3 regions of the Streptomyces sp. NBC_01433 genome follow, and region 3 is predicted to be linked to each of the others. Evidence: riboswitches for the same ligand, from Rfam matches in the RefSeq annotation. Region 3 holds a riboswitch; each other region holds the start of a gene.

Evidence for each region. Region 3 has a riboswitch for thiamine pyrophosphate ahead of thiC (phosphomethylpyrimidine synthase ThiC). Riboswitches for the same ligand answer to the same signal wherever they lie in the genome.
Region 1: linked by a shared signal. The riboswitch ahead of thiO (glycine oxidase ThiO) and the one ahead of thiC (phosphomethylpyrimidine synthase ThiC) in region 3 are both predicted to bind thiamine pyrophosphate.
Region 2: linked by a shared signal. The riboswitch ahead of OG413_RS01115 (thiamine ABC transporter substrate binding subunit) and the one ahead of thiC (phosphomethylpyrimidine synthase ThiC) in region 3 are both predicted to bind thiamine pyrophosphate.

Annotation. Positions count from the first base shown of each region.
Region 1 covers NZ_JAPEPM010000001.1:4,812,871-4,822,300, reverse strand. Annotated here, with positions in the region: gene metF (methylenetetrahydrofolate reductase [NAD(P)H]) at 1-844, opposite strand, end outside; gene thiE (thiamine phosphate synthase) at 1,008-1,658, opposite strand; gene OG413_RS21700 (Rv2175c family DNA-binding protein) at 1,735-2,100, opposite strand; gene OG413_RS21695 (NAD(P)/FAD-dependent oxidoreductase) at 2,170-3,414, opposite strand; gene OG413_RS21690 (hypothetical protein) at 3,443-3,784, opposite strand; TPP riboswitch at 3,836-3,948, shown strand; gene thiO (glycine oxidase ThiO) at 3,946-5,133, shown strand; gene thiS (sulfur carrier protein ThiS) at 5,274-5,462, shown strand; gene OG413_RS21675 (thiazole synthase) at 5,465-6,268, shown strand; gene pknB (Stk1 family PASTA domain-containing Ser/Thr kinase) at 6,384-8,306, shown strand; gene OG413_RS21665 (deoxyribonuclease IV) at 8,313-9,176, shown strand; gene OG413_RS21660 (sulfite oxidase-like oxidoreductase) at 9,262-9,430, opposite strand, start outside.
Region 2 covers NZ_JAPEPM010000001.1:274,992-284,421, reverse strand. Annotated here, with positions in the region: gene rpsB (30S ribosomal protein S2) at 179-1,132, shown strand; gene tsf (translation elongation factor Ts) at 1,232-2,068, shown strand; gene pyrH (UMP kinase) at 2,228-3,004, shown strand; gene frr (ribosome recycling factor) at 3,126-3,683, shown strand; gene OG413_RS01125 (phosphatidate cytidylyltransferase) at 3,683-4,768, shown strand; gene rlmN (23S rRNA (adenine(2503)-C(2))-methyltransferase RlmN) at 4,901-6,007, shown strand; TPP riboswitch at 6,050-6,166, shown strand; gene OG413_RS01115 (thiamine ABC transporter substrate binding subunit) at 6,247-7,347, shown strand; gene OG413_RS01110 (iron ABC transporter permease) at 7,440-9,053, shown strand; gene OG413_RS01105 (ABC transporter ATP-binding protein) at 9,077-9,430, shown strand, end outside.
Region 3 covers NZ_JAPEPM010000001.1:2,334,575-2,344,004, reverse strand. Annotated here, with positions in the region: gene OG413_RS10575 (SsgA family sporulation/cell division regulator) at 1-160, shown strand, start outside; gene OG413_RS10570 (YibE/F family protein) at 253-1,584, opposite strand; TPP riboswitch at 1,656-1,788, shown strand; gene thiC (phosphomethylpyrimidine synthase ThiC) at 1,781-3,601, shown strand; gene OG413_RS10560 (DUF805 domain-containing protein) at 3,957-4,313, shown strand; gene OG413_RS10555 (hypothetical protein) at 4,460-5,293, opposite strand; gene OG413_RS10550 (metallophosphoesterase) at 5,476-6,534, opposite strand; gene OG413_RS10545 (LacI family DNA-binding transcriptional regulator) at 6,709-7,821, opposite strand; gene hisC (histidinol-phosphate transaminase) at 8,180-9,259, shown strand.

The sequences.
Region 1 (9,430 bases), 2.5 Mb from region 3:
GAAGTCCGGGCACGCCTTCGGACAGCAGCTTCGCGCAGAACTTCGTTGCGAACTCGATGCCAATGGAGCGTACAGCGGCTGGATCGTCCTTGACGGCGAGGATGCGTTCTTTCAACGACGCGGGGAGGGTCGCGTTGCTGAGCTGCGCAAACCTTTCCAACTGTTTCACGCTGGTGAGGGGCATGACCTCGGGAATGATCGGGGTGTCGCAACCCGCCGCGACCACGCGGTCACGCATCCGGAGATAGTCATCCGGATTGAAGAACATCTGAGTGATCGCATAATCGGCTCCGGCGCGGCACTTGTCCACGAAATGCCCGATGTCGGTCTCCCAGTCGGTCGACCGCGGGTGCATTTCGGGAAAGGCGGCGACGCCGACACAGAAGTCGCCGGATTCCTTGATGAGCCGGACGAGGTCGGCGGCGTACCGCACGCCCTGCCCGTGCTCGACCCACTCGCCCATCGGGTCGCCGGGCGGGTCGCCCCGCACCGCGAGGATGTTCCTGATTCCGGCGTCGGCGTACTGCCCGACCATGTTGCGCAGTTCCGCGACGGAGTGGTTGACCGCGGTGAGGTGGGCGACCGGGGTGAGCGTGGAGTCGGCGGCGATCTGCTGCGTCGCCCTGACCGTCCCCGAGCGGGTGGAGCCGCCGGCGCCGTACGTCACCGAGACGAAGCTCGGGCGCACCGCCTCGACCCGGCGCAGCGCGTTCCAGAGGTTCCGCTCACCCTTCTCGGTCTTGGGCGCCCAGAATTCGAAGGAATACGAGGTCGTGCCGGTCGCGAGCAGGTCACGCACGGTGCGTGCACGGTCTGTCCTGGTGGAAGGTGTGCCAAGGGCCATACTGCGAGGTTAACCAGGGCTCGGCGGTCGCCCAACCGGGCCTGCGTTTTTTGTCTCGATTGGCCTGATTGTTGTCCACCCCTCGGACATCACGCGGGCGTCACGCGGACATCGCCCGACATCGCACGGGCATCAGGCGGCATCACGCGGACATGCCCTCAGATCAGACGGAGCGTGCCCGCACCCGCCGCGCGAGTGCGGCGGTGGCCGCGGCCGGGTCGGCGGCCTCGGTGATCGCCCGGACGACGACGACCCTGCGGGCACCCGCGTCCAGCACCTCGTCCAGATTGCCCTCGTCGATCCCGCCGATGGCGAACCAGGGGCGCGGCTGGTCGAGCGAGGCAGCGTAGCGCACGAGTCCGAGCCCGGGGGCGTGCCGGCCGGGCTTGGTGGGGGTGGGCCAGCAGGGGCCGGTGCAGAAGTAGTCCACGCCCGCCTCGGCGACGGCCGCGTCGACCTCGGACTCGGCATGCGTGGAGCGGCCGGTCACCACGTCGGCGCCGATGATCGCGCGAGCGGCGGGCACCGGCAGGTCACCCTGGCCCAGGTGCAGCACGTCCGCACCGATGGCATGGGCGACGTCGGCGCGGTCGTTCACGGCGAGGAGCTTGCCGTGACGCTCGCAGGCGTCGGCGAACACCGCGAGGTGTTCCAGCTCCTCCGCCGCCTCCATGCCCTTGTCGCGCAGCTGGACGATGTCCACGCCCGCCGGGAGCACGGCATCGAGGAAAGCGGGAAGGTCACCCTGTCGCCTGCGGGCGTCCGTGCACAGGTAGAGCCGGGCGTCGGACAGCAGCTCGCGAGGCGTGGGCATGGCGAAAATCCCCCGTCGGTACGGCGGGCGTACGGGCCGTGCGGGACGGCCCGTACCCCGCAGGTGGTTGTCTCGGTCAGAGGGCGAGCGCCTGGGCGCGGCGCTTCACCTCCGTACCGCGATTCTCGCTCAGAGCCTGCGCGGGGGTGCCGGGCAGGCTCGGGTCGGGAGTGAAGAGCCAGTCCAGCATCTCCTGGTCGGAGAAGCCGTCGTCCCTCAGGAGCGTCAGGGTCCCGGCGAGGCCCTTGACGACCTTGTCGCCGTCGATGAAGGCGGCAGGCACCTGGAGCGTCCGGTTCTCACCGCGTCGTACGGCGATGAGCTGGCCTTCCTTGACCAGCTGCCGCACCCGCGTCACCTGGATGTCGAGCAGTTCCGCGATGTCGGGAAGGTGGAGCCAGGCAGGTACTAGAGCATCGATCTTTGCGTCAATCTCGGTCACGAGGACAAGCGTGCCATCTGGGACCGACAGCCGGAAGCCGGGCCCGACCGTACGGGGGTCGGGCCCGGCTCACAGAGCCGTCGACTTCAGCGGTACGGAGGGGTCCGCCACCCGCGCCGGGTCGAGTGCCGCCCCCGATTCGATGAGCTTGCGCCCCTGCGCCAGATCGCGGGGACGGCCGACGGCGAGGACCGCCACGAGCGCGCCGTCGCGCAGCCAGCACACCGACCAGGCGGGATCGGCCGGGTCGCCGCGCCACAGGAGGGCGTCGGCGTGGGCGTGGTGGCCCGCGTACTGCACGAAGCGGCCGAACTGCTCGGACCAGAAGTACGGCACGGGGTCGTACACGCCGGGACGGCCGTCGCCGTCGAGTGCCGCGATGTCCGCGGCGACGGTCCTGGGGCCCTGGAGGGCGTTGTCCCAGTGGTGGACCAGCAGGCGTGCGCCGTAGCGGGCGGACGGGAAGGAGGCGCAGTCGCCGACCGCGTACACATCGGGCAGCGAGGTGCGCAGCGCGCTGTCGGCGGTGACCGAGCCGTCCGGGCCGAGCGCGATGCCGGAGCCGGCCAGCCAGCCGGTGGCGGGCCGGGCGCCGATCCCGACGACCACCGCACCGGCCGGGAGCACCCGGCCGTCCGCCAGGGTGACGGTGCCCGGTTCGACGCGGGAGACCCGGGCGCCGGTGAGGAGTTCGGCGCCGCTCTCGGCGTACCAGCCGGCCATGGGGGCGGCGACCTCGGCGGGCAGGGCGCCCGCGAGGGGGCGTTCGGCGGCCTCGACGACGGTGACCGCGCAGCCCGCGGTGCGGGCCGCGGTGGCGAACTCGGCGCCGATCCATCCCGCCCCGACGACCACCACGTCGTGCTGCCGTTCCAGGACGGGCCGCAGCCGGGCGGCGTCGTCGAGGGTGCGCAGCAGGTGCACGCCCCGCACGCCCTCGGAGCCGGGCAGCCGCACGGGTTCGGCCCCGGTGGCGATGACCAGGACGTCGTACGGAACGGGGCCGTCCGGTGTGTCCAGCTCATGTGCGCCGGAGCGCAGGCCACTCACGTCCACGCCCAGGCGCAGGGTGATGTCCAGCGCCTCGAAGTCGATGTCGAAGGCGGAGTTCTCGGCCTCGCCGAGCAGGACGGCCTTGGACAGCGGTGGCCGGTCGTAGGGCTGGTGCGGTTCGGCGCCGACCAGGGTCACCGGTCCGGTGAAGCCCCGTTCGCGCAGGGCGACGGCGGTCTGCACGCCCGCCATGCCCGCTCCGACGATCACGACACGGCGCGCCGACTGCCGCGCTGACTGTTGTTCCGTCTGCTCGCTCACCCGTACACCATAAACACCTGACGGACCGTCAGGAAATGAGCTCCTCCACCACGCTCGTCCCGCTGCCCTCCTGGGACTCCCACTCCCACCGTTCGTCCAGCCGCACCCGGCCGTCCGGGCATGCGCCGACCGTGGACAGGCAGTGCCCGGAGGAGGTCGTTCCGTCCTGCTTCAGCTGGACGTACCGGAAATCGAGCGTGTCCGCGGACCGGGTGCCGACGAGATGGCCGCGCACCACGTCACCGCCCTCGTACTCGGCCCAGATCCGGCCGTCCCGCTCGTGGTACGTGAAGCGGGTGCGGGTGCCGACCTGGCCGGGGGCCTGGTCGGCGACCGGCGAGAGGACGAGGCCGTCGAGCGAACGGGCCATGGCGGTTGCTCCCTTACTGGGCGTGGGCGACTGGGTTTAGGGTGGCAGACGTAAAACACTCGCGGGAGCCCGGACGTACCGGGCTGAGAGGGAGGCTGGACGGCCTCCGACCGTACGAACCTGATCCGGGTCATGCCGGCGAAGGGAGGGGCTGGACGCCCATGCGTTCTTCCACGAACGGAAATGGATCCGACGTCCTCGTCATCGGGGGCGGGATCATCGGTCTGGTGACCGCCTGGCGGGCGGCGCAGCGCGGACTGCGGACGACGGTGGCCGACCCCGCACCGGGGGGCGGGGCCGCCCGGGTCGCGGCCGGAATGCTGGCCGCCGTCACCGAACTCCACTACGGCGAACAGCTGCTGCTCGGTCTCAACGTCGCCTCCGCCGCGCGCTATCCGGAGTTCGCCGCCGAGCTGTCCGCCGCGAGCGGACAGGACATCGGCTTCCGCGCCTGCGGCACGCTCGCCGTCGCGCTGGACTCCGACGACCGCGCCCATCTGCGCGAACTGCACGCCCTGCAACAGCGTTCGGGGCTGGAGTCCGAGTGGCTCAGCGGACGCGAGTGCCGTCGCCTGGAACCGATGCTGGCACCCGGGGTCCGCGGCGGGCTGCGCGTGGACGGCGATCACCAGGTGGACCCCCGGCGGCTCGCCTCGGCGCTCCTGACCGCCTGCGAGCGGGCCGGGGTGGTCCTGAGCCGGGGCTGGGCCGAGCGGCTGACGGTCACGGGCGGGCGGGCCGTCGGAGCCGTGCTGGCCGACGGTACGGAGCTCGCCGCCGACCAGGTCGTGCTCGCCGCGGGCAGTCTCAGCGGCCGGCTCGCGGGCGTGCCCGAAGAGGCCGTACCACCGGTCCGCCCGGTCAAGGGCCAGGTACTGCGGCTGACCGTGCCACCCGCGTACGCCCCCTTCCTCAGCCGGACCGTGCGCGCCGTGGTGCGCGGCAGCCATCTCTATCTCGTCCCGCGCGAGAACGGCGAACTGGTCGTCGGCGCCACCAGTGAGGAGATGGGCTGGGACACCACCGTCACGGCCGGCGGGGTGTACGAGCTGCTGCGCGACGCGCACGAACTGGTGCCCGGCATCACCGAACTGCCCCTCACCGAGACCCGGGCGGGCCTGCGCCCCGCCTCCCCCGACAACGCACCGCTGCTGGGCCCCACCGCGCTGCCCGGCCTCCTGCTCGCCACCGGCCACCACCGCAACGGGGTGCTGCTGACCCCCGTCACCGGCGACGCGATGGCGGACGTGCTGACCTCCGGCGAGCTGCCCGAGGTGGCCCGCCCCTTCGCGCCGAGCCGTTTCACGCCCACCGCCGCCGCCCCCGTACCTCAGGAGCAGCCCGCATGACCCAGCCCGATTCCGCCCCTGTGCCCTCTTCCGCGCCCGGTCCGGTCGCCGCACCCGCGCCGGTCACCGATTCGGCCTCCGGCCCGGCTTCCGGAACGGGCTCCGGACCGGCCGCCGTTCCGGCCTCCGTTTCGGTTTCCGTGAACGGGGAACGCCGCGTCCTCCCCGCCGGTACCGCGCTGGACGTCCTCGTCGCGAGCCTGACATCCGCGCACTCCGGGGTCGCCGCCGCCGTCAACGAGAGCGTCGTCCCGCGCGGCCAGTGGTCCCTCACCGCGCTCGGCGACGGCGACCGGGTCGAGGTCCTGACCGCCGTGCAGGGGGGCTGACCATGTCCGACGACCTCTTCGCCCTCGGCGGCGCCTCCTTCACCTCCCGGCTGATCATGGGCACCGGCGGCGCTCCGAGCCTCGATGTCCTGGAACGCTCCCTGGTCGCCTCCGGCACCGAGATGACCACCGTCGCGATGCGCCGGCTCGACCCGACCGTGCGGGGCTCGGTGCTCTCCGTCCTGGAGAAGCTCGCCATCCGGGTGCTGCCGAACACCGCGGGCTGCTTCACCGCGGGCGAGGCCGTCCTGACCGCCCGGCTGGCCCGGGAGGCACTGGGCACGGACTGGATCAAGCTGGAGGTGGTGGCCGACGAGCGGACGCTGCTGCCCGACCCGGTCGAGCTGCTGGACGCGGCCGAGATCCTGGTCGACGACGGGTTCACGGTCCTGCCGTACACCAACGACGACCCCGTACTGGCCCGGAAACTGGAGGACGTGGGGTGCGCGGCGATCATGCCGCTGGGCTCCCCCATCGGCTCCGGGCTCGGCATCCGCAATCCGCACAACTTCCAGCTGATCGTCGAGCGGGCCGGGGTGCCGGTGATCCTGGACGCCGGGGCGGGGACGGCGTCGGACGCGGCGCAGGCGATGGAGCTGGGGTGCGCCGCGGTAATGCTGGCCTCCGCGGTGACCCGGGCGCAGGAGCCGGAGCTGATGGCGGCCGCGATGCGGCACGCGGTGGACGGTGGACGGCTGGCGTACCGGGCGGGCCGGATCCCGCGCCGCCACTTCGCCGAGGCATCGTCCCCGGTGGCGGGCCGGGCGGTGCTGGACCTCCTGGACCCGGAGCACCCGGCGTTCTGACGTCCCGCACCGCACCCCGGCCATGAGCGTGTCCCTGTCACGGATCGGCTGCAGTACCGCTCCGGGACCGCCCCGGCCCGTCCGTCCTGTCCGTGGCGGCTCGTAGACTCATCGGGTGGATACGACCCTCCAGGACCCGCTCGTCGGGCAGCTGCTCGACGGCCGGTATCGCGTCGAGGCGCGCATCGCCGTCGGCGGCATGGCCACGGTCTACCGGGCCGTGGACACCCGCCTCGACCGGGTGCTCGCCCTCAAGGTGATGCACCCGGCGCTCGCGACCGACGCCTCGTTCGTCGAGCGCTTCATCCGCGAGGCCAAGTCGGTGGCCCGGCTCGCGCACCCCAATGTCGTCGCGGTCTTCGACCAGGGCGCCCAGGGCGCGTACGTCTATCTCGCGATGGAGTACGTCGCGGGGTGCACGCTGCGCGACGTACTGCGCGAGCGCGGAGCCCTGCAGCCACGGGCCGCGCTGGACATCCTGGAGCCGGTGCTGGCCGCGCTCGGCGCCGCGCACCGGGCGGGCTTCGTGCACCGCGACATGAAGCCGGAGAACGTCCTGATCGGGGACGACGGCCGGGTCAAGGTCGCCGACTTCGGTCTCGTACGGGCCGTGGGCACCGTCACCGACACCACCGGTTCGCTCCTGGGCACCGTGTCGTATCTCGCCCCGGAGCAGATCGAGCACGGCACGGCCGACACCCGTGCCGATGTGTACGCCTGCGGTGTCGTGCTGTACGAGATGCTCACCGGCGCCAAGCCGCACACCGGCGACACCGCGGCCCAGGTCATCTACCGGCATCTCAACGAGGACGTCCCGGCCCCGTCGGCCGTCGTCCCCGGGCTCCCCGTCGCGCTGGACGGCCTGGTGGCGAGCGCGACCGCCCGCAACGCCGAGGTCCGCCCGCACGACGCGGTCGTGCTGCTCGCCGAGGCCCGGGAGGCCCGCGCCGGGCTCACCGACGAGCAGCTGGACGCCGTACCGCCGCAGGCGCTGACAACGGCCCACGACGCCGGCGAGGACCGTACGAGCGTGATCCCGCGGACCCTGCCAGTGGACCAGGGCACCGCCCACCACACGAGCCGGCTGGAGATGCCGCCGCCCGCACCCCCTGGGCCGGACCGGCCGCGGCGGCGGGGACCGTTCGGCGGCCCGCACCGGTTGCTGTTCGCGGCGCTCACCGCGCTGGTGCTGGTCCTGGGGGTCGGCGCGGGCGTCTGGTACATCAACTCCGGGCAGTTCACCCGCGTCCCCTCCCTCCTGGGCCAGTCCCAGAAGACCGCCGAGCAGCGGCTCTCGGACGCCGGCCTGGATCTGAAGGGCGTCGAGAAGGCGTACAGCGACACGGTGAAGCGCGGCGCTGTGATCGACAGCGACCCCGCGTCGGGCGAGCGCATACGGGGCAACGGCTCGGTGAAGCTGGTCGTCTCGCGCGGCCCGGAGATCGTGAAGGTGCCCGACGCCGAGGGGCTCGGCCTCGGTGACGCCCGGCGCGCCCTGACGAAGGTGGGCCTGGTCCCCGGGATGGTGACCAGGGAGTTCAGCGAGGACGTCGCGCGGGGCGAGGTGATCCGTACGGACCCCGAGGCCGGTACCGAGCGCCACCCCGACTCGGCCGTCGCGCTGGTCGTCAGCAAGGGCAGCCCGGTGGACGTCCCCGATGTCAGGGGGCTCTCGGTCGAGGACGCCACCGCCGAGCTGGACGGGGAGGGGCTGAAGGCGGAGGTGCTGCCCGACCGGGTCAACTCCCCCGAGGTCGCGGGCGACATCGCCCACCAGACGCCGGGCGAGGGCGCGCAGGCCGCGGAGGGTGACACGGTCCAGCTCACGGTCTCCAAGGGCCCACGGATGCTGGACGTCCCCGACGTCACCGGCAAGGACGTCGAGAAGGCCAGGAGCACACTGGAAGAGGCGGGCTTCGAGGTCGAGGTCGACCGTCCGTTCCTCTCCTTCAGCGACACCGTCGACAGCCAGTCGGTCGACGGCGGCGAGAAGGCCGCCGAGGGCTCCACGATCACCATCAGGACCAAGGGACTCTAGATCCACATGCGCAACCCAGTAGGCGGTCACGTTCCGGTGGCCGGTGGCCTCGCCAAGGTCGGTCTCGACTACGCGCGCGAGCTGGCCGCGGAGACCGTTCAGGTCTTCGTCGCCAATCCGCGCGGATGGGCGACGCCCAGCGGCAATCCGGCGCAGGACGAGCTGTTCCGCTCCGAATGCGCGGCCGCGTCGATCCCGGCATACGTCCACGCCCCGTATCTGATCAACTTCGGCTCGCACACCGAGGCCACCGTCGAGAGGTCGGTGGAATCACTGCGCCACTCGCTGCGCCGGGCCAGGGAGATCGGCGCGCTCGGAGTCGTGGTGCACACCGGTTCGGCCACCGGCGGACGGCCCCGCGCCGAGGCCCTTGCCCAGGTGCGTACACATATGAGGCCGCTGCTGGACGAGCTGACCCATGACGACGATCCGGATCTGCTGCTGGAGTCGACCGCGGGCCAGGGCTCCTCGCTCTGCTCGCGGACCTGGGACTTCGGGCCGTACTTCGAGGCGCTGGACTCCCACCCCAAGCTGGGCGTCTGTCTCGACACCTGCCACATCTACGCGGCGGGACACGATCTGGCCGGTCCGGCGGGTATGCGGCAGACCCTCGATCTTCTGGTGGACACGGTCGGCGAGGGCCGGCTGAAGCTGATCCACGCCAATGACTCCAAGGACGTCGTGGGCGCCCACAAGGACCGTCACGAGAACATCGGCGCGGGTCATATCGGTGCCGAGCCCTTCCGGGAGCTGTTCTCGCACCCGGCGACCGACGGGGTCCCGCTGATCATCGAGACACCGGGCGGGACGGCGGGACACGTCGCGGACGTGGCACGGCTGAAGGAGCTGCGAGCCTCCGCCACCGCTTGAGGACCACCCCACGGACCGGGGGCCCCGTACCGGAATTACCGGGGCCACGGACCGGGACTGCCGGCCACGGACCGGGACTGCCGGGTCAGAGCTCGGGGCCGTCCCCGGGCTCCTCCTGGTAGGAGTAGCGCTGCTCGCTCCAGGGGTCACCGATGTTGTGGTAGCCGCGCTCCTCCCAGAATCCGCGCCGGTCGGCCGTCATGTACTCGACGCCCCGGACCCACTTCGGGCCCTTCCAGGCGTACAGATGCGGA
Region 2 (9,430 bases), 2.1 Mb from region 3:
GGGTCCCGTACACTTCTTGTGGCGATCCGGGTCACCGGGTCGACTTCGCACGCCCCGCCACCTCCCTCTCTGCGGAGGTGGCCGCGCTCCTCGGTCCCTTGTGGCACGGCGCGTCGGGGCGTCAGGCGCGATCGCAATCCTGCGGTCGCGATAACCGAGCACCTCAAGGAGTACGGCCATGGCCGTCGTCACGATGCGGGAGCTGCTGGAAAGCGGCGTCCACTTCGGTCACCAGACCCGTCGCTGGAACCCGAAGATGAAGCGTTTCATCTTCACCGAGCGCAACGGCATCTACATCATCGACCTGCTCCAGTCGCTGTCGTACATCGACCGCGCCTACGAGTTCGTCAAGGAGACCGTCGCCCACGGCGGCTCCATCATGTTCGTGGGTACCAAGAAGCAGGCGCAGGAAGCCATCGCCGAGCAGGCGACGCGCGTCGGCATGCCGTACGTCAACCAGCGTTGGCTCGGTGGCATGCTCACCAACTTCTCCACCGTCTACAAGCGCCTTCAGCGTCTGAAGGAGCTTGAGCTCATCGACTTCGAGGACGTGGCCGCCTCCGGCCTCACCAAGAAGGAGCTCCTGGTCCTCTCGCGCGAGAAGGCCAAGCTGGAGAAGACCCTCGGTGGTATCCGCGAGATGCAGAAGGTGCCGAGCGCCGTCTGGATCGTCGACACCAAGAAGGAGCACATCGCCGTCGGTGAGGCGCGCAAGCTCCACATCCCGGTCGTCGCGATCCTCGACACCAACTGCGACCCCGACGAGGTCGACTACAAGATTCCGGGCAACGACGACGCGATCCGCTCCGTCACCCTGCTCACCCGCGTGATCGCCGACGCCGTCGCCGAGGGCCTCATCGCCCGTTCCGGTGCCGCCACCGGTGACTCGAAGCCGGGCGAGAAGGCCGCCGGCGAGCCGCTCGCCGAGTGGGAGCGCGACCTGCTCGAGGGCGACAAGAAGGACGAGACCGCGGCCACCGCCGAGGTCCAGACCTCCGCCGAGACCGAGAAGGTCGCGGACGCCGAGTCCGCCGACGCCGCTGAGGCCGTCGCCGAGGCCCCGGCCGCCGAGGCGCCCGCTGCCGAGGCCCCCGCTGCCGAGGCTCCGGCCGCGGACGCCGAGCAGGCCTGACACCCGTCACGGCTGAAGACGGCGGGGACGGTGCCACAGGGCACCGCCCCCGCCGTTCACCCGTAGATCTTTCAGACTTCGAGAGAGAAATACAGACTCATGGCGAACTACACCGCCGCTGACGTCAAGAAGCTCCGTGAGCTCACCGGCGCCGGCATGATGGACTGCAAGAAGGCGCTCGACGAGGCCGATGGCAACGTCGACAAGGCCGTCGAGGCGCTCCGTATCAAGGGTCAGAAGGGCGTCGCCAAGCGCGAGGGCCGTTCTGCCGAGAACGGTGCCGTCGTCTCCCTCATCTCCGAGGACAAGACGTCCGGCGTCCTCCTTGAGCTGAAGTGCGAGACGGACTTCGTCGCCAAGGGCGACAAGTTCCAGGCCGTCGCCAACACGCTCGCCGCCCACGTCGCCGCGACGTCCCCGGCCGACATCGAGGCGCTGCTCGCCTCCGAGATCGAGCCCGGCAAGACCGTTCAGGCGTACGTCGACGAGGCCAACGCCAACCTCGGCGAGAAGATCGTGCTGGACCGCTTCGCGCAGTTCACCGGTTCGTACGTCTCCGTGTACATGCACCGCACCATGCCCGACCTGCCGCCGCAGATCGGTGTCCTGGTCGAGCTGGACAAGGCCGACGCCGTGCTGGCCAAGGGCATCGCGCAGCACATCGCCGCCTTCGCCCCGAAGTACCTGTCCCGCGAGGACGTCCCCGCCGAGATCGTCGAGGCCGAGCGCCGCGTCGCCGAGGAGACCACGCGCGCCGAGGGCAAGCCCGAGGCCGCGCTCCCGAAGATCGTCGAGGGTCGCGTCAACGGCTTCTTCAAGGAGGCCACCCTCCTCGGCCAGCCGTACGCGCTGGACGCCAAGAAGTCGGTTCAGAAGGTCCTGGACGAGGCCGGTGTCACCCTGAAGCGCTTCGCGCGCATCAAGGTCGGCATCTGAGTCCGTCCGCGAAAAACGGTGGACCCCGATAGGGTCTAGTGCAGTCGACGGCCGCACTCATGCCGGACGACCGCAGATCTGACGAGGAGGCCATTGCCGCTGAGGGACATCGGACCCACCGGCAATGGCCTTCTTCGTATGTGCACGAGGAGAATTTCCATGGACAAGGGCGCGGACGCCACTCAGGGTGACCACAAGCGCGACGACGGCAAGGTTTCCGGACGCTTCATGCTGAAGCTGTCCGGCGAGGCATTCGCCGGTGGCGGAGGTCTCGGTGTCGACCCCGATGTCGTGCATGCCATCGCCCGCGAGATCGCGGCCGTCGTGCGCGACGGCGCGGAGATCGCGATCGTCATCGGCGGCGGCAACTTCTTCCGTGGTGCCGAGCTCCAGCAGCGCGGCATGGACCGGGCCCGGTCCGACTACATGGGCATGCTCGGCACGGTCATGAACTGCCTCGCGCTCCAGGACTTCCTGGAGAAGGAAGGCATCGACTCGCGCGTCCAGACCGCCATCACCATGGGCCAGGTCGCCGAGCCGTACATCCCGCTCCGTGCCGTGCGGCACCTGGAGAAGGGGCGCGTCGTCATCTTCGGCGCCGGCATGGGGATGCCGTACTTCTCCACCGACACCACCGCCGCCCAGCGCGCCCTGGAGATCGACGCCGAGGCACTGCTGATGGGCAAGAACGGGGTCGACGGCGTCTATGACTCCGATCCCAAGACCAACCCCGGCGCGGTGAAGTTCGACGCGCTGGAGTACAGCGAGGTGCTCGCCCGCGATCTGAAGATCGCCGACGCCACCGCCATCACGCTCTGCCGTGACAACCAGCTCCCGATCCTCGTCTTCGAGCTGACCGCCGCGGGCAATATCGCCCGTGCCGTCAAGGGTGAGAAGATCGGCACGCTCGTGAGCGACGAGAGCACCCGGGCCTGACGGCCCCAAGGATGGACAACGGCCTGCCGGTCGGACACCGTGCAGGTGAGGACGCGACGCAGGACCCGCCGGGCCCGGCGATGACGATGCCGGGCCCACTCAAGACACGCAGGAGCACGTGGTGATCGAAGAAATCCTCCTCGAGGCCGAGGAGAAGATGGAGAAGGCCGTTGTCGTCGCGAAAGAGGACTTCGCCGCGATCCGCACCGGCCGCGCGCACCCGGCGATGTTCAACAAGATCGTCGCCGACTACTACGGCGCGCTGACCCCGATCAACCAGCTGGCCTCGTTCTCGGTTCCCGAACCGCGGATGGCCGTCGTGACGCCGTTCGACAAGACGGCGCTGCGCAACATCGAGCAGGCGATCCGCGACTCCGACCTCGGCGTCAACCCGAGCAACGACGGCAACATCATCCGGGTGACCTTCCCCGAGCTCACCCAGGACCGCCGCAAGGAGTACATCAAGGTCGCCAAGACCAAGGCCGAGGACTCCAAGATCTCGATCCGCTCCATCCGCCGCAAGGCCAAGGAGACGCTCGACAAGCTCGTCAAGGACAAGGAGTCCGGCGAGGACGAGGTGCGTCGCGCGGAGAAGGAGCTCGACGACACCACCGCGAAGTACGTCGCGCAGGTGGACGAGCTGCTCAAGCACAAGGAAGCCGAGCTGCTCGAAGTCTGATGAACGACTCTTCCTGGGGCGCCGCGCAGGGAGCCGGATACTGGAGCACGCCCGAGATGGGAGTTGCTCCGGCGGGTCCTGCCCACGATGTGCATGACGCCCAGCAGACTCGGCCCATGCCCAACGTGCCGGACGTTCCCGACGCAGGTAGAGACGCAGACGACCGCGACGACCGGAACAGGGATGCCGCTCACGTCAGCGGCCCCCTGTTCCGTGACGAGATGCCGCAGGAGCCCATGTCCACCCCGCTGCCGCCCCCGCCGCAGAAGAAGCGTGCGGGGCGTGATCTGCGCGCCGCCATAGGGGTGGGCGTGGGGCTCGGCGCCGTCATCGTCGCCTCGCTCTTCATCGTGAAGGCTGTTTTCGTCGGCGTGATCGTGCTCGCCGTCGTCGTCGGCCTCTGGGAGCTCACCTCCCGGCTGGAGGAGCGCAAGGGCATCAAGGCTCCCCTCGTGCCGCTCGCCGTCGGCGGGGCCGCCATGGTCGTCGCCGGCTATGCGCGTGGTGCGGAGGGTGCCTGGGTCGCCATGGCGCTGACCGCCCTCGCGGTGCTGGTCTGGCGGATGACGCAGCCGCCGGAGGGCTACCTCAAGGACGTCACCGCAGGGGTCTTCGCCGCGTTCTACGTACCGTTCCTGGCCACGTTCGTCGCGATGCTCCTGACGGCGGACGACGGGCCGCAGCGGGTCCTCACCTTCCTGCTGCTCACCGTGGTCAGCGACACCGGCGCGTACGCCGTGGGCTGGCGATTCGGCAAGCACAAGCTCGCACCACGTATCAGCCCCGGAAAGACCCGCGAGGGCCTGCTCGGGGCGGTCGCCTTCGCGATGGCCGCCGGTGCGCTGTGCATGGAGTTCCTGATCGACGGCGGTTCCTGGTGGCAGGGGCTGCTGCTGGGTCTCGCGGTCGCCGCCAGTGCCACCCTCGGTGACCTGGGCGAATCCATGATCAAGCGTGACCTGGGCATCAAGGACATGGGCACGCTGCTGCCCGGCCACGGCGGCATCATGGACCGGCTGGACTCGCTGCTGCCGACCGCGCCGGTGGTGTGGCTGCTGCTGGTGCTGTTCGTCGGATCAGGCTGAGCCACCGAGGTCCACCGGTCCGGCCGAGCTGACGCGTACAGATGCCGTCCGACCTGCGATTTCTACGAGTGAGGGTCCGTTGTCCACAGGGCGGCGGGCCCTCACCCGTCTGTCTGCGACACTGGATGAACCATGCCTAAGCCCGGAGAACTCACTTTCGTCGCGCCCCGCGGAGCCAAGAAGCCGCCGCGGCACCTCGCCGACCTCACGCCCGCAGAGCGCAAGGAAGCAGTCGCCGCGATCGGCGAGAAGCCGTTCCGCGCCCAGCAGCTCTCGCAGCACTACTTCGCGCGGTACGCGCACGACCCGGCGGAGTGGACCAACATTCCCGCCGCGTCGCGGGACAGGCTCGCCGAGGCGATGTTCCCCGATCTGATGACCGTGGTCCGGCACATCAGCTGCGACGACGACACCACCCGTAAGACGCTGTGGAAGCTGCACGACGGGACGCTCGTCGAGTCCGTTCTGATGCGCTATCCCGAGCGCGTGACGATGTGCATCTCCTCGCAGGCCGGCTGCGGGATGAACTGCCCGTTCTGCGCGACCGGGCAGGCCGGGCTCGACCGCAATCTGTCGACCGCCGAGATCGTGCACCAGATCGTGGACGGCATGCGGGCGCTGCGCGACGGCGATGTTCCGGGTGGCCCCGCCAGGCTCTCCAACATCGTCTTCATGGGCATGGGCGAGCCGCTGGCCAACTACAAGCGGGTCGTCGGCGCGATCCGTCGGCTGACCGACCCCGAGCCGGACGGCCTCGGGCTCTCGCAGCGCGGGATCACCGTCTCGACCGTGGGTCTGGTTCCGGCCATGCTGCGCTTCGCCGACGAGGGCTTCAAGTGCCGTCTCGCCGTGTCGCTGCACGCCCCGGACGACGAGCTGCGCGACACCCTCGTCCCGGTGAACACCCGCTGGAAGGTCCGCGAGGTGCTGGACGCCTCGTGGGAGTACGCCGAGAAGTCCGGCCGCCGCATCTCCATCGAGTACGCGCTGATCCGTGACATCAACGACCAGGCATGGCGGGGTGACCTGCTCGGCCGGCTTCTCAAGGGCAAGCGGGTGCACGTCAACCTGATCCCGCTGAACCCGACGCCCGGCTCCAAGTGGACCGCCTCGCGGCCCGAGGACGAGAAGGCCTTCGTCGAGGCCATCGCCGCCCATGGCGTACCGGTGACCGTGCGTGACACCCGGGGTCAGGAGATCGACGGGGCCTGCGGGCAGCTGGCCGCCTCCGAGCGCTGAGGCCGGAAAACGCCCGTGTAGCCTGGGACCGAAATCAACTTCATATTCCGACAGGGGAGCGCCACAGCGCTGAGAGTGCGGCACCAAGGACAGGTTGGCCGCAGACCCTCTGAACCTCGCCCGGGTCATTCCGGGTAGGAAGTTCGGTCATTACTCAAGCTGTTGCGCCCTGCCCGCTTCCGGTTCGTTCCGGCGCGGGCAGGGCCGCGTCTCTTCCTGGTCACTCCAGGAGGAATCACATGAACACCACCACGAAGTACGCGGCGACGGCTCTCGCCGCGGCCCTCGGCGTCACCGCGCTCGCGGGCTGCGGCAGTTCCGACGACGCGGGCGCGGGGTCCGGTGGTACGAAGAGTTCCGGCTCCAGGACCGTGACCCTGGTCAGCCACGACTCCTTCAACGCCTCCGACTCCGTGCTCAAGGAGTTCACCAAGGAGTCCGGCTACACGGTCGAGGTGCTGAAGAGCGGCGACGCCGGTGCCGCGCTCAACCAGGAGATTTTGACCAAGGGCTCTCCGCGTGGCGATGTCTTCTTCGGCGTCGACAACACCCTGCTCTCCCGCGCCCTCGACAACGGCCTGTTCACGCCGTACGAGGCGAAGGGCCTGGACCGGGTCGCGGCCGACACCCGGCTGGACGACAAGCACCGGGTCACACCGGTCGACACCGGCGACATCTGCGTCAACTACGACAAGAAGTACTTCGCCGACAAGAAGCTCGCGCCGCCGCGGTCCTTCGACGACCTGCTGAAGCCCGCGTACAAGAACCTCCTCGTCACCGAGAACGCCGCGACCTCCTCACCCGGCCTCGGCTTCCTCCTCGGAACCATCGCCTCCCACGGCGAGGACGGCTACCAGGACTACTGGAAGAAGCTGAAGAACAACGGGGTCAAGGTCGTCGACGGCTGGGAGCAGGCGTACAACGAGGAGTTCTCCGGCTCCGCGGGCGGAAAGAAGACCAAGGCGGACCGGCCGCTCGTCGTCTCCTACGCCTCCAGCCCGCCGGTCGAGGTGCTGTACGCGAAGCCGCAGCCGGCCGAGGCACCGACCGGCGTCGCCGCCGGGACCTGCTTCCGGCAGATCGAGTTCGCCGGGCTGCTGACCGGGGCGAAGAACGAGGCGGGCGGCAAGGCGCTGCTGGACTTCCTGATCAGCAAGACGTTCCAGGAGGACATGCCGCTGAACATGTTCGTGAACCCGGTGGCGAAGGACGCGAAGCTTCCGGAGCTCTTCACGAAGTTCGGCGCGACCGCCGACAAGCCGGCCACCCTGGCGCCGGAGAAGATCGCCGAGAACCGTGAGCAGTGGGTCCAGTCGTGGCACTCGCTCGTCGTGAAGTAGCCAAGTCGGCCGGGGCCGGGTCCTCGGAGGTTCGGCAGAGCGGTGGAGGGCCCCGCGGAGCCCGTCGCGGGAACGCGGTGCGGCTCGGTCTGATGGCCGTGCCCGTCGCGTTCTTCGCGGTGTTCTTCGCCTACCCCGTGGCCGCGATCGTCGGCCGCGGGCTGAAGGCCGGGGGCACTTGGCAGTTCGGCCGGATCGGCGAGGTGCTGGCCCGGCCGGACATCCTGGACGTCCTCTGGTTCACCACCTGGCAGGCATTCGCCTCGACCGCGCTCACCCTGCTCATCGCACTGCCCGGCGCCTATGTGTTCGCCCGCTTCGACTTCCCCGGAAAGCAACTGCTGCGGGCGGTCGTCACGGTGCCGTTCGTCCTGCCGACCGTGGTCGTCGGTACGGCGTTCCTGGCACTGCTGGGACGCGGCGGATTCCTGGACGAACTGTGGGGCGTCCGGCTCGACACCACCGTGTGGGCGATCCTGCTGGCCCATGTCTTCTTCAACTACGCGGTGGTCGTGCGGACCGTCGGAGGGCTCTGGTCGCAGCTCGACCCGCGGCAGGAGGAGGCCGCGCGGGTGCTCGGAGCCGGACGGTTCGCCGCCTGGCGGCGGGTGACGCTGCCCGCGCTGGCGCCCGCCGTCGCAGCCGCCGCGCTGATGGTCTTCCTGTTCACCTTCACCTCCTTCGGCGTCGTACAGATCCTCGGTGGTCCCGCCTACTCCACCCTGGAGGTGGAGATCTACCGGCAGACCGCGCAACTGCTCGATCTGCCGACGGCCGCCGTGCTGACCCTGGTGCAGTTCGCGGCGGTCGGCGCGATCCTCGGCGTGCACGCCTGGACGGTGCGGCGCCGCGAGACCGCGCTGAAGCTCGTCGACCCCGCGCAGACCGCCCGCCGTCCGCACGGCGCCGGACAGCGGGCGCTGCTCGGCGGGGTACTGCTGACCGTCCTGCTGCTGATCCTGCTCCCGCTCGGAGTGCTGGTGGAGCGCTCGTTCGACGGGCCCGGCGGCTACGGCTTCGGCTACTACCGGGCGCTCCAGTCCGCCGGGGCGAGCGGCTCCACCTTCCTGGTCGCCCCGCTCGAGGCGATCGGGAACTCCCTTCAGTACGCGCTCGTCGCGACCGCCATCGCCCTGGTCGTCGGAGGGCTGGCCGCGGCGGCGCTGACCCGGCGGGCGGGGCGGCTGGTGCGAGGCTTCGACGCGTTGCTGATGCTGCCGCTCGGGGTGTCCGCCGTCACCGTCGGCTTCGGATTCCTGATCACCCTGGACAAGCCACCGCTCGACCTGCGGACCTCCTGGATCCTGGTGCCGCTGGCCCAGGCGCTGGTGGGCGTCCCCTTCGTCGTACGGACCATGCTGCCGGTGCTGCGTGCGGTGGACGGACGGCTGCGCGAGGCGGCGGCTGTGCTCGGTGCCTCTCCGCTGCGGGCCTGGCGCGAGGTCGATCTGCCCCTGGTGCGCAGGGCTGTGCTGGTCGCGGCGGGCTTCGCCTTCGCGGTGTCGCTCGGCGAATTCGGGGCGACCGTGTTCATCGCGCGGCCCGACAACCCGACGCTGCCGGTCGCCGTGGCGCGGCTGCTGGGGCGGTCCGGAGAACTGAACTACGGGCAGGCGATGGCCCTCAGCACCATTCTGATGCTCGTGTGCGCGGTGTCGCTGCTGCTCCTCGAACGCATCCGCACCGATCGATCCGGGGAGTTCTGAGTGATGGCTGGGGAGTTCTGCGCATGCTGAGGCTGGAAGCCGCCACGGTCCGGTTCGGGAAGAGGGCCGCCCTGGACGCCGTGGATCTGGAGGTCGCCGACCACGAGATCGTGTGTGTGCTCGGGCCGAGCGGCAGCGGGAAGTCCACCCTGCTGCGGGTCGTCGCCGGGTTGCAGGCGATGGACGGCGGCAGGGTGCTGCTGGACGGGGCCGACCAGGCGGGGGTACCCGTGCACCGGCGCGGGCTCGGGCTGATGTTCCAGGACCACCAGCTGTTCCCGCACCGGGACGTCGGCGCCAATGTGGGCTTCGGGCTGCGGATGCATGGGTCCGGTCGCGCCGAGACGGACCGCGAGGTGGGGGAACTCCTTGATCTG
Region 3 (9,430 bases):
TCGCGCGCTGTTCCGGGCCGGCACGGCGCCTCTCGTCGCGTTCCTCGACCGGACGGACAAGCTGGTGCCGCTGGGTCAGGAGCACACGCTGGGTGACTTTGACGGAAACCTTGAAGAGGCACTCGGCCGGATCCTCGCCGAGGAGCAGAACGCCGGCTGAAGAGAGAAGCACGGCGCCTGCTGAAGAGGCGAGGCGTCGGCTGTAGAGCAACAGAGTGTCGGCCGAACGGGTTGTCTGCCGGTCGTTCGCGGTTATGCCTTGCGACGACGGCCCCTCCCGGTCCGTACGGGTGCAGGAGCTCCGGCTTCCGCGCCGAGCCCTGTGCGGTCCGCGGAGACGACCAGAGCGGCGAGCACCGTGGTCACCGGAACCGAGGCGACCAGTCCGATCGAACCGACCAGCGTACGGACGATCTCCACAGCCACCAGTTCGCTGTTGGCCACCGTTCCCACGCTGCTCTGGGCGATCGAGAAGAGCAGCAGCAGCGGCAGCGCCGCGCCCGCGTAGGCGAGCACCAGGGTGTTGACGACCGAGGCGATGTGATCCCGTCCGATTCTGATACCTGCCCGGTACAGCCCCCGCCAACCCATCGTCGGGTTCGCCTGATGGAGTTCCCAGACCGCCGAGGTCTGGGTGACGGTCACATCGTCGAGCACTCCGAGCGAGCCGATGATGACGCCGGCCAGCAGCAGGCCGCTCATGTCGATGTCCGGGTACAGCCCGTGGATGAGACCGGTGTTGTCGTCGGTGTTGCCGCTCAGGCTCGCCCAGCCGATGAAGAGCGAGCCGAGCAGCCCGATCAGCAGCAGTGAGATCAGTGTGCCGATGACCGCGACGGACGTACGGGCCGTCAGCCCGTGGCACAGGTAGAGGGCGACCAGCATGATGGCGCTGGCCCCGATCACCGCGACGACCAGGGGATTCGAGCCCTCAAGGATCGCCGGCAGGATGAAGAGGGTCAACAGGGCGAACGACACGGCGAGCGCCACCAGTGCCATCACTCCGCGCAGCCTGCCCACGACGACGACCGCGAGGGCGAAGATCCCGGCCAGCAGAGCCATCGGGACCGTGCGGTCCACATCGGTGACCGAGTACTGGAGGTCGTGGGGGGCGTCGGGCGCGTACGCCACGACCACGCCCTGTCCCTTCCGCAGTTGCCGGGGCGCGTCGGGCTGGACGACCTCGACGAACGTGCGGCCCTTGTCCTTTCCCGTGATCACCTCGATCGTGGCCTTCTCGCACAGCCCGGACTGTTCGTTGACCGCCTCGCGCCCGGACGGCGTGGAGGTGTCACCGGTCGCCGGCACCTGGGCGGCGTTGACGTCCTTGCAGTCGACCTTGTCGACCCGGACCACCTTGCCCTGCTGAGTCTGCCGGTCGAAGCCCACGCCCGTGCGCTCGTGTGCCGGGGCGCCGCCGGGCCAGAAGGCCAGCAGACCGACGACGACCGCGGCGGCGAAGGGGATCAGCACGGCCGCGATCACCTTGCGCAGATGCTTCGAGACGGGCGCGGCGGGGCCGTGACTGTGCGAGTGGCCGTGGGCGTGGTCCTGGGGTGCGGGGTCGCTTTGGGGGGATGTCACGGGGCGATCATCGCAAGAACGGGAGGGGCCCTCTGGTCAGCTCGCCAGAAAGGACGCTAGCGTGGTGGCACCTTTGCACACGCGGGAGCTCGGAGCACCGGGCTGAGAGGGCGCTGACCTCCGTACTCCGTACGGGACATGCTGCGTCGACCGCCGAACCTGTTACCGGGTAATGCCGGCGTAGGGAGTAGGTCTCATGACCACATCGGACGCACGCACGCCTGCCTCGAAGCAGAATGACCGCGATGCGCGGAATGCGCAGCAGGGTCAGGACGCACCGAACGACGAGGCCGGGAAGTCCATCGGCTGGCACAAGGGATACGTCCAGGGCTCGCGCCCGGACCTCCGGGTGCCGGTCCGTCAGGTGCACCTCACCAACGGCGACGACGTGACGCTGTACGACACGTCGGGGCCGTACACCGATCCCTCCATCGACACCGATGTCCGCCGCGGGCTCGCACCGCTGCGGGAGAACTGGATCATCGCCCGCGGCGACACCGAGGAGTACGCGGGCCGTCCGGGCCGCCCCGAGGACGACGGGCTCAAGCACACCTCGCCGCGCGGCGGGCTGCGCAACCTCGACGCCGTCTTCCCCGGCCGCCCGCGCCAGCCGCGCCGCAGCCGGGACGGGCGCCCCGTCACCCAGCTCGCGTACGCCCGACGGGGCGAGATCACGCCCGAGATGGAGTACGTCGCGATCCGCGAGAACGTCGGGCCCGAGGTCGTGCGCGAGGAGATCGCCGCAGGCCGGGCCGTGCTGCCCGCGAACGTCAACCACCCGGAGATCGAGCCGATGATCATCGGCAAGCGGTTCCTGGTGAAGGTCAACGCCAACATCGGCAACTCCGCGGTCACCTCCTCCATCGAGGAGGAGGTGGACAAGATGACCTGGGCGACCAAATGGGGTGCCGATACGGTCATGGACCTCTCCACCGGGCGCAACATTCACACCACCCGTGAGTGGGTACTTCGCAACTCCCCGGTGCCGATCGGCACCGTTCCCCTCTATCAGGCCCTCGAAAAGGTCGACGGCAGGGCGGAGGAGCTGACCTGGGAGATCTACAAGGACACGGTCATCGAGCAGGCCGAGCAGGGCGTCGACTACATGACGGTGCACGCCGGTGTGCGCCTGCCGTACGTGCCGCTGACGGCCCGTCGCAAGACCGGCATCGTCTCCCGCGGCGGTTCGATCATGGCCGCCTGGTGCCTCGCGCACCACAAGGAGTCGTTCCTGTACGACCACTTCGAGGAACTCTGCGAGATCCTGGCGACGTACGACGTGACGTACTCGCTGGGCGACGGTCTGCGCCCCGGGTCGATCGCCGACGCCAACGACGAGGCGCAGTTCGCCGAACTGCGCACGCTGGGCGAGCTGAACACGATCGCCAAGCGGTTCGGCGTCCAGACGATGATCGAGGGACCGGGCCATGTCCCGATGCACAAGATCAAGGAGAACATCGACCTCCAGCAGGAGATCTGCGAGGAGGCGCCGTTCTACACGCTCGGCCCGCTGACCACCGATGTCGCTCCGGCGTACGACCACATCACCTCCGGCATCGGCGCGGCGATGATCGCCTGGTGGGGGACGGCGATGCTCTGTTACGTCACGCCCAAGGAGCACCTGGGGCTGCCCAACCGGGACGACGTGAAGACCGGCGTGATCACCTACAAGATCGCGGCCCATGCGGCGGACCTCGCCAAGGGGCACCCGGGAGCGCAGGACTGGGACGACGCGCTGTCGGACGCGCGGTTCGAGTTCCGCTGGGAGGACCAGTTCAATCTGGCTCTGGACCCGGTCACGGCACGGGAGTTCCACGACGAGACGCTGCCTGCCGAACCGGCGAAGACGGCGCATTTCTGTTCGATGTGCGGGCCGAAATTCTGCTCGATGAAGATCTCCCAGGACATCCGGCGTGAGCACGGCGGGTCGCGGGCGGAGATCGAGACGGGCATGGCGGAGAAGTCGAAGGAGTTCGCGGCCTCGGGCAACCGGGTCTATCTGCCGATCGCGGACTGACCGGAGCCCCGGTCTCCGTCCTACGGGAGGGGGCCGGGGCATGCGGAATTCCGCGATGCCAGGAGGGACTTGGCGGTGTCGCCCCGGGAGCCTCTGCGCCCGGGGCGACGCCGTATCCCGGCACCGGAGATCCCAACAACTGTCCGTAACAGGCTGTTTCGGCCACACAAGGCCCATTTGCCGTGTATTCCGTAGTGGTTGAGCGACGGTATGGACACGGTAGAGCTGCAGCTGGATGTACGTTTCGCCCCCGGCCCGCCTGCGCTTGACCGCGTCCTTATCTGTGCCTTACTTTCCGGCATGCCTGGCTGAAAAATGTGAGCCCTCGCACGGGGGGCCCGGGGAGGGAATCACCATGAACTGGTACCTGGACGTACTCAAGAACTACGCAGGCTTCAGCGGTCGCGCACGCCGCAAGGAGTACTGGATGTTCGTGCTCTTCAACTTCATCGCTGCCGTGATCCTGATGGTCATCGGCGGGGTGATAGGCACGCAGATCCCGTACTACATCTACCTCGTCGCGGTCATCGTGCCCTCGATCGCGGTCGTCGTGCGCCGGCTGCACGACACCGGCCGTTCGGGCTGGTGGATCCTGATCTCGCTCATCCCGCTGGTCGGCGGCATCATCCTGCTGGTCTTCCTGGCCACCGAGGGCAAGTACGAGTCGAACGAGTACGGTGCCAACCCGAAGCTGGCTCCGCAGGGCGTCTGATTCACCGCTCCGGTCCCGTTACGGGCCGGAGCACCGCACGGGCCGGGTGCAGCGTGAGCTGCCCCGGCCTTTGCCGTGTCCGCGCGGGCGTGCGCGGGGTGGGCACAGGCGGGGCGGGCACAGGTGGCCTGATGCGCGCGTGGCCGTCAGTCCGGCTGGTGTTCGGGGCCGCCGAAGTCCGGGCTCGTGAAGTCGGGGCTGGTGAAGGTCGGCCGCGGGCCCGCCGAGGGGCCGTCCTCCGGGCCGGAGAAGTCCGGCCTGCTGTAGCCGATCTTCGGGATGCGGTTGGGGGAGGGGTGCGGGGTCCGCGCGGCGGGACCGGCGGTCGGATCGGCCAGGGCGTCCCGCAGGAACGGCAGGATGCCGCGCTCCAGCAGGGCATGGCGCCAAGCCTCCCTGGCCCGCGCGACCTCTTCCGGGAGCTCCTGCTCCTCGTTCTCGGCGGACAGCGAGGACGCACCGTTGCGGAGCGCGGTGGTCAGCAGCCCCGTGGCGGCGACGAGGCTGGCCACCGCGGCGAAGGCCCCGAAGAACCACCCGGCCGTGACCATGGTGCCGGCGAAGGCGAGCGACGGGCTGACGGCCTTCAGTACGTAGCCGACCAGCAGGAAGATCAGGGCGGCCGTCCCCGCCAGGACCGGTGCCAGGACCGTGACGGCCGCGCCTATGCCGCCCGTCCGGTCCGTCCCGCCCAGCGGTCTACCGAGGTCCGGTTCCTGATCCTCGTCCTGGTCCGCCGCACCCGTGGGCGTACGCAGCTCGCCGCGGGCGCGCACGTAGTGCTCGTACTCCGTGGCGGCGGCCGCGGTGATCAGGTCCGTGGCGTTCAGCGCCATGGTGCGCAGCTGTTCCGTGTTGAGATGGTCTCCGACGCCGTCCAGATCCGGGCGTTCGTGAGCATGACGCAGTGCGTCACCGAGGATCCGCTCGTACTCGGGGCGGTCCTCGGCCAGCAGGTGCGGAGCGCTATTCATATGCATCCCCCGATGCTCCGTAGGGCCTGATGACCCGCGTTGGCCGGGCGATCGGGCGGAAACGGAGGAGAGCCTGCTACTGATACGCCGATGGTAGAGCGCTCACGGCACGGGGTGACAGGGGCTTTCCGTAATTGGGCCCGGTGATCGGCGGGGTCAGGTCGTGGATGCGTCTTCCCCGACAGCCCTCAGTCATGCAGGGGGAGTTGGACGACCAACAGCTTTCCGGCCATGGTCACTCCGCCGTCCATGGCGATGGCGAGCCCGTCCGCGTACACATGCGGACCGTTCACCACGGGCCCCGCACCGTTCTCGCCGTCCTCCGAACCGACTTCGCCGAGCAGATACGGAATGGGGCTGTGACCATGGACGACGCGCTGTCCGCCGTAGGTCGCCATCAGCTCGCGCGCCGCCTGCGAGCCGCCCTCGTCGCGGAAGGCGAACCGCTTGGTGAGCTTGCGGAAGAGGTCCCAGCACTCATCGGCGTCGTTACGCGTGAGAATGGCGTGCACCGTGTCGTTGACGTCCTCGATGGTGGACCCGTAGTCGAGGTACGCCGTCGTGTCGGAGTGCATCAGCAGGTGCCCGTCCTCCTCGACGACCGCGTCGAGCCGGGACATCCACTGGAGGTGGACGTCCTGGAGCCGCTCCATGTCCGTCTTCTGGCCGCCGTTGAGCAGCCAGGCGGCCTGGAAGGTGGCGGTGCCGGCTCCGGAGTTGACCGGAGTGTCGGCGAACCGCTTGGCGCCGATCAGCAACAGCTCGTGGTTTCCCATGAGGGCCTTGCAGTAGCCACCCGCGGCCGCCGCCTCGGCGGAGAGGCGCATGACGAGGTCGATGACGCCGATGCCGTCCGGGCCGCGGTCCGTGAAGTCGCCGAGGAACCACAGCCGGGCGTTGCCCGCGGTCCAGTTGCCGTCGGCGTCGACGAGGCCCTGTTCGGCGAGGGCGGCCAGCAGCTCGTCCAGATAGCCGTGGACGTCACCCACGACGTACAGCGGGCCGCGCTCCGTACCGGGAACGGCCTGCGGGTCCGGGGCGGTCCGCACCTGGACCGTGTCGCCGCGATTGATGACGGGAAGGTCGCGTTCGGTGGGCGTGTAGCCCGCCGGCGGCTCGTCGCCGGGCATGGCGTTGCCCGGGTGCGGTGGGTGCCGAGGCACGGGCGTCTGCGCATACGGCGGTACGCGGAAGTCGCGCAACGTCGCCGTCCGCACCACGGGTTCCTGACCGGCCCCCTGAGTCATCGACCCCTCCACCACCGTCGCGCCGCCGTACACCTGACGGGCCGTGCCTGGTAGAGGTGGTCCGCGGTGTCGTGCGCCCATCATAGGAATGCGGATCGTGCTGTGTGACGCACCAGGGGTGGTGAATCCGGGCGCACGCACGGTTCACCGGCCAATTGGTCCGGAATAATACGATCAGTCCCCGCTCGGGGATCGTGGCGGGCTGACGGTGGTGCGGGGCGGACGCCGTTGCGAGGAGGTCCGGACGATGAGCTCCGTCGGTATCACCTGCTCCACCGGACCGTCGTGTTCGACGCCCTCGATGGCGTCGATGAGGAGCTGGACGACGGCTGTGCCGATGCGGTGCGGCTTGAGCGAGAGCGTCGTGATGGGCGGCTCGGTGCTCGCGTACACGGTGGACTCGCTGCAGCAGACCAGCAGCAGGTCCTCAGGGACCCGCAGGCCGTAGCGGCGGGCGGCCGCCAGCAGATCGGTCCCGTTGGGGTCGAAGAGCCCGTAGACGGCGTCGGGGCGGTCCGGGCGGGCGAGGAGGCGGTCGGCGGCGACCGCGCCCGCGCAGGGGTCGTGGGCCGGGTAGGACTCGTAGACCGGGTCCTGGCCCACCCGCTCGCACCAGTGGAGATACGCGGTGGTCGACAGCCGGGTGTACGTGTCGGTGGTGGTGCCGGTCAGCAGGCCGATACGGCGCGCCCCGGCGGCGGCGAGGTGGTCGAGGAGGTCGAGCACGGCGGCCCGGTGGTCGTTGTCGACCCAGGCGGTGACCGGAAGCGTCCCGGCCGGGCGGCCGTCCGAGACGACAGGCAGGCCCTGGCGTACGAGTTCGGTGACGACCGGGTCCTGGTCGGAGGGGTCGATGACGACGGTGCCGTCGAGAGCGACGTTCGACCAGACGTCGTGGCGGGAGGTGGCGGGGAGGATGACGAGGGCGTATCCGCGGTCGAGGGCCGCGGAGGTCGCGGCTCTGGCCATCTCCGCGAAGTACGCGAATTCGGTGAAGGTGAAAGGTTCATTCCCGTAGGTGGTCACGGTCAGGCCGATCAGGCCGGACCTGCCGGTACGGAGGGTTCGGGCCGCGGCGGACGGGCGGTAGCCCAGGCGCTCTGCGACCTCGCGGACATGGCGGCGGGTGGCGTCCGGGAGCCTGCCCTTGCCGTTGAGCGCGTCGGAGACGGTCGTGATCGAGACTCCGGCCGCGGCGGCCACGTCACGGATACCCGCCCGTCCCGGCCGGCCGTTGCGCCGGGGGGTCTCCGTCCGGCTCACCTGGTGCTTCCCTGCTGCTGTCATGGCGAGCCGATAGTAGGGCTCGGAGGGGTGGTCAGGCCGGTCGCATATGCACACGTTGACAGGCACGTTTCTGCATGGTCACTATCGACCAAACGCCTTGAAAGCAAAGGGGGTTGGTCGCCTGAGCCTCAGTGTGTCATGTGTCGAACGGCGTGGGCCTACTAAATGTTCGATGTTTCGAAGAGGTCTCAACTCACCACTTCGGGGGACGCGCGCCACGGAGTGAGCCACCGGCGTGCGTCGGGACAGAGAAACGCTCCCCCCTGAAACGATTCCTCGCTCCCGCCATTCGCAGCAGGGCCCAATCCTCATAAGGTGAGCAGTATTGATGCGTGCGGATGACCTAGGAGGACCTGCGGTGAGCGAGACGAGCCCCAAGCTGCGTGCCGAGCTGGACGGTGTGCCTGCCTATGTGCCGGGCAAGCCGGCCGCCGCCGATGGACCGGTCGCCTTCAAGCTGTCCTCCAACGAGAACCCGTATCCGCCGCTGCCCGGAGTGCTGGAGTCCACGCTGGCCGCCGCCGCGGACTTCAACCGGTACCCGGACATGGCGTGTACCGCTCTGATGAACGAGCTGGCCGACCGCTTCGGTGTGCCCCTCGCGCACCTGGCCACCGGCACCGGATCGGTCGGCGTGGCCCAGCAGCTGCTCCAGGCCACCTCGGGCCCCGGCGACGAGGTCATCTATGCCTGGCGTTCCTTCGAGGCGTACCCGATCATCACCCAGGTCAGCGGGGCGACCTCGGTGAAGGTGCCGCTGACCGACGGCGAGGTGCACGATCTCGACGCGATGGCGGACGCGATCACCGACCGGACCCGGATGATCTTCGTCTGCAACCCGAACAACCCGACCGGCACCGCCGTGCGCAGGGCCGAGCTGGAGCGGTTCCTGGACCGGGTGCCGGGCGATGTCCTGGTGGTGCTCGACGAGGCGTACCGGGAGTTCGTCCGTGACGTCGAGGTGCCGGACGGCATCGAGATCTACCGGGACCGGCCCAACGTGGCGGTGCTGAGGACCTTCTCCAAGGCGTACGGCCTGGCAGGGCTGCGGGTCGGGTTCGCGGTGGCCCATGAGCCGGTGGCCGCCGCGCTGCGGAAGACGGCCGTCCCCTTCGGCGTCAGCCAGCTCGCGCAGGACGCGGCGGTCGCGTCGCTCCGGGCCGAGGACGAACTGCTGGGGCGGGTCGGCTTCCTGGTCGGCGAGCGGGCCCGTGTCTACGAGGGGCTCGTGGGGCAGGGGTGGACCGTTCCGGAGTCCCAGGCCAACTTCGTCTGGCTGCGGCTCGGTGACCGTACCGGCGACTTCGCCGCCGTCTGCGAGAAGGCCGGTGTGGTGGTGCGCCCGTTCGCGGGTGAGGGCGTGCGGGTCTCGGTCGGGGAGGGCGAGGCGAACGACCTGTTCCTGAAGGTGGCGGAGGAGTACCGCGCACGGCTGTAGGCGACAGCGTTGAGCGGCGATCGGCTGCGGCCGGTCGCAGGCAGTCGCGGTGGCCGGCCGTTACCGGCCGCGGCAGTACGTCCGCCGGTGGCCCCGGACCCCGACCTATGGGGTCCGGGGCCACCGCGCTGTCCGGAGTCCGGGGCCACCATGCCGCCCAGGGGCGTTCCC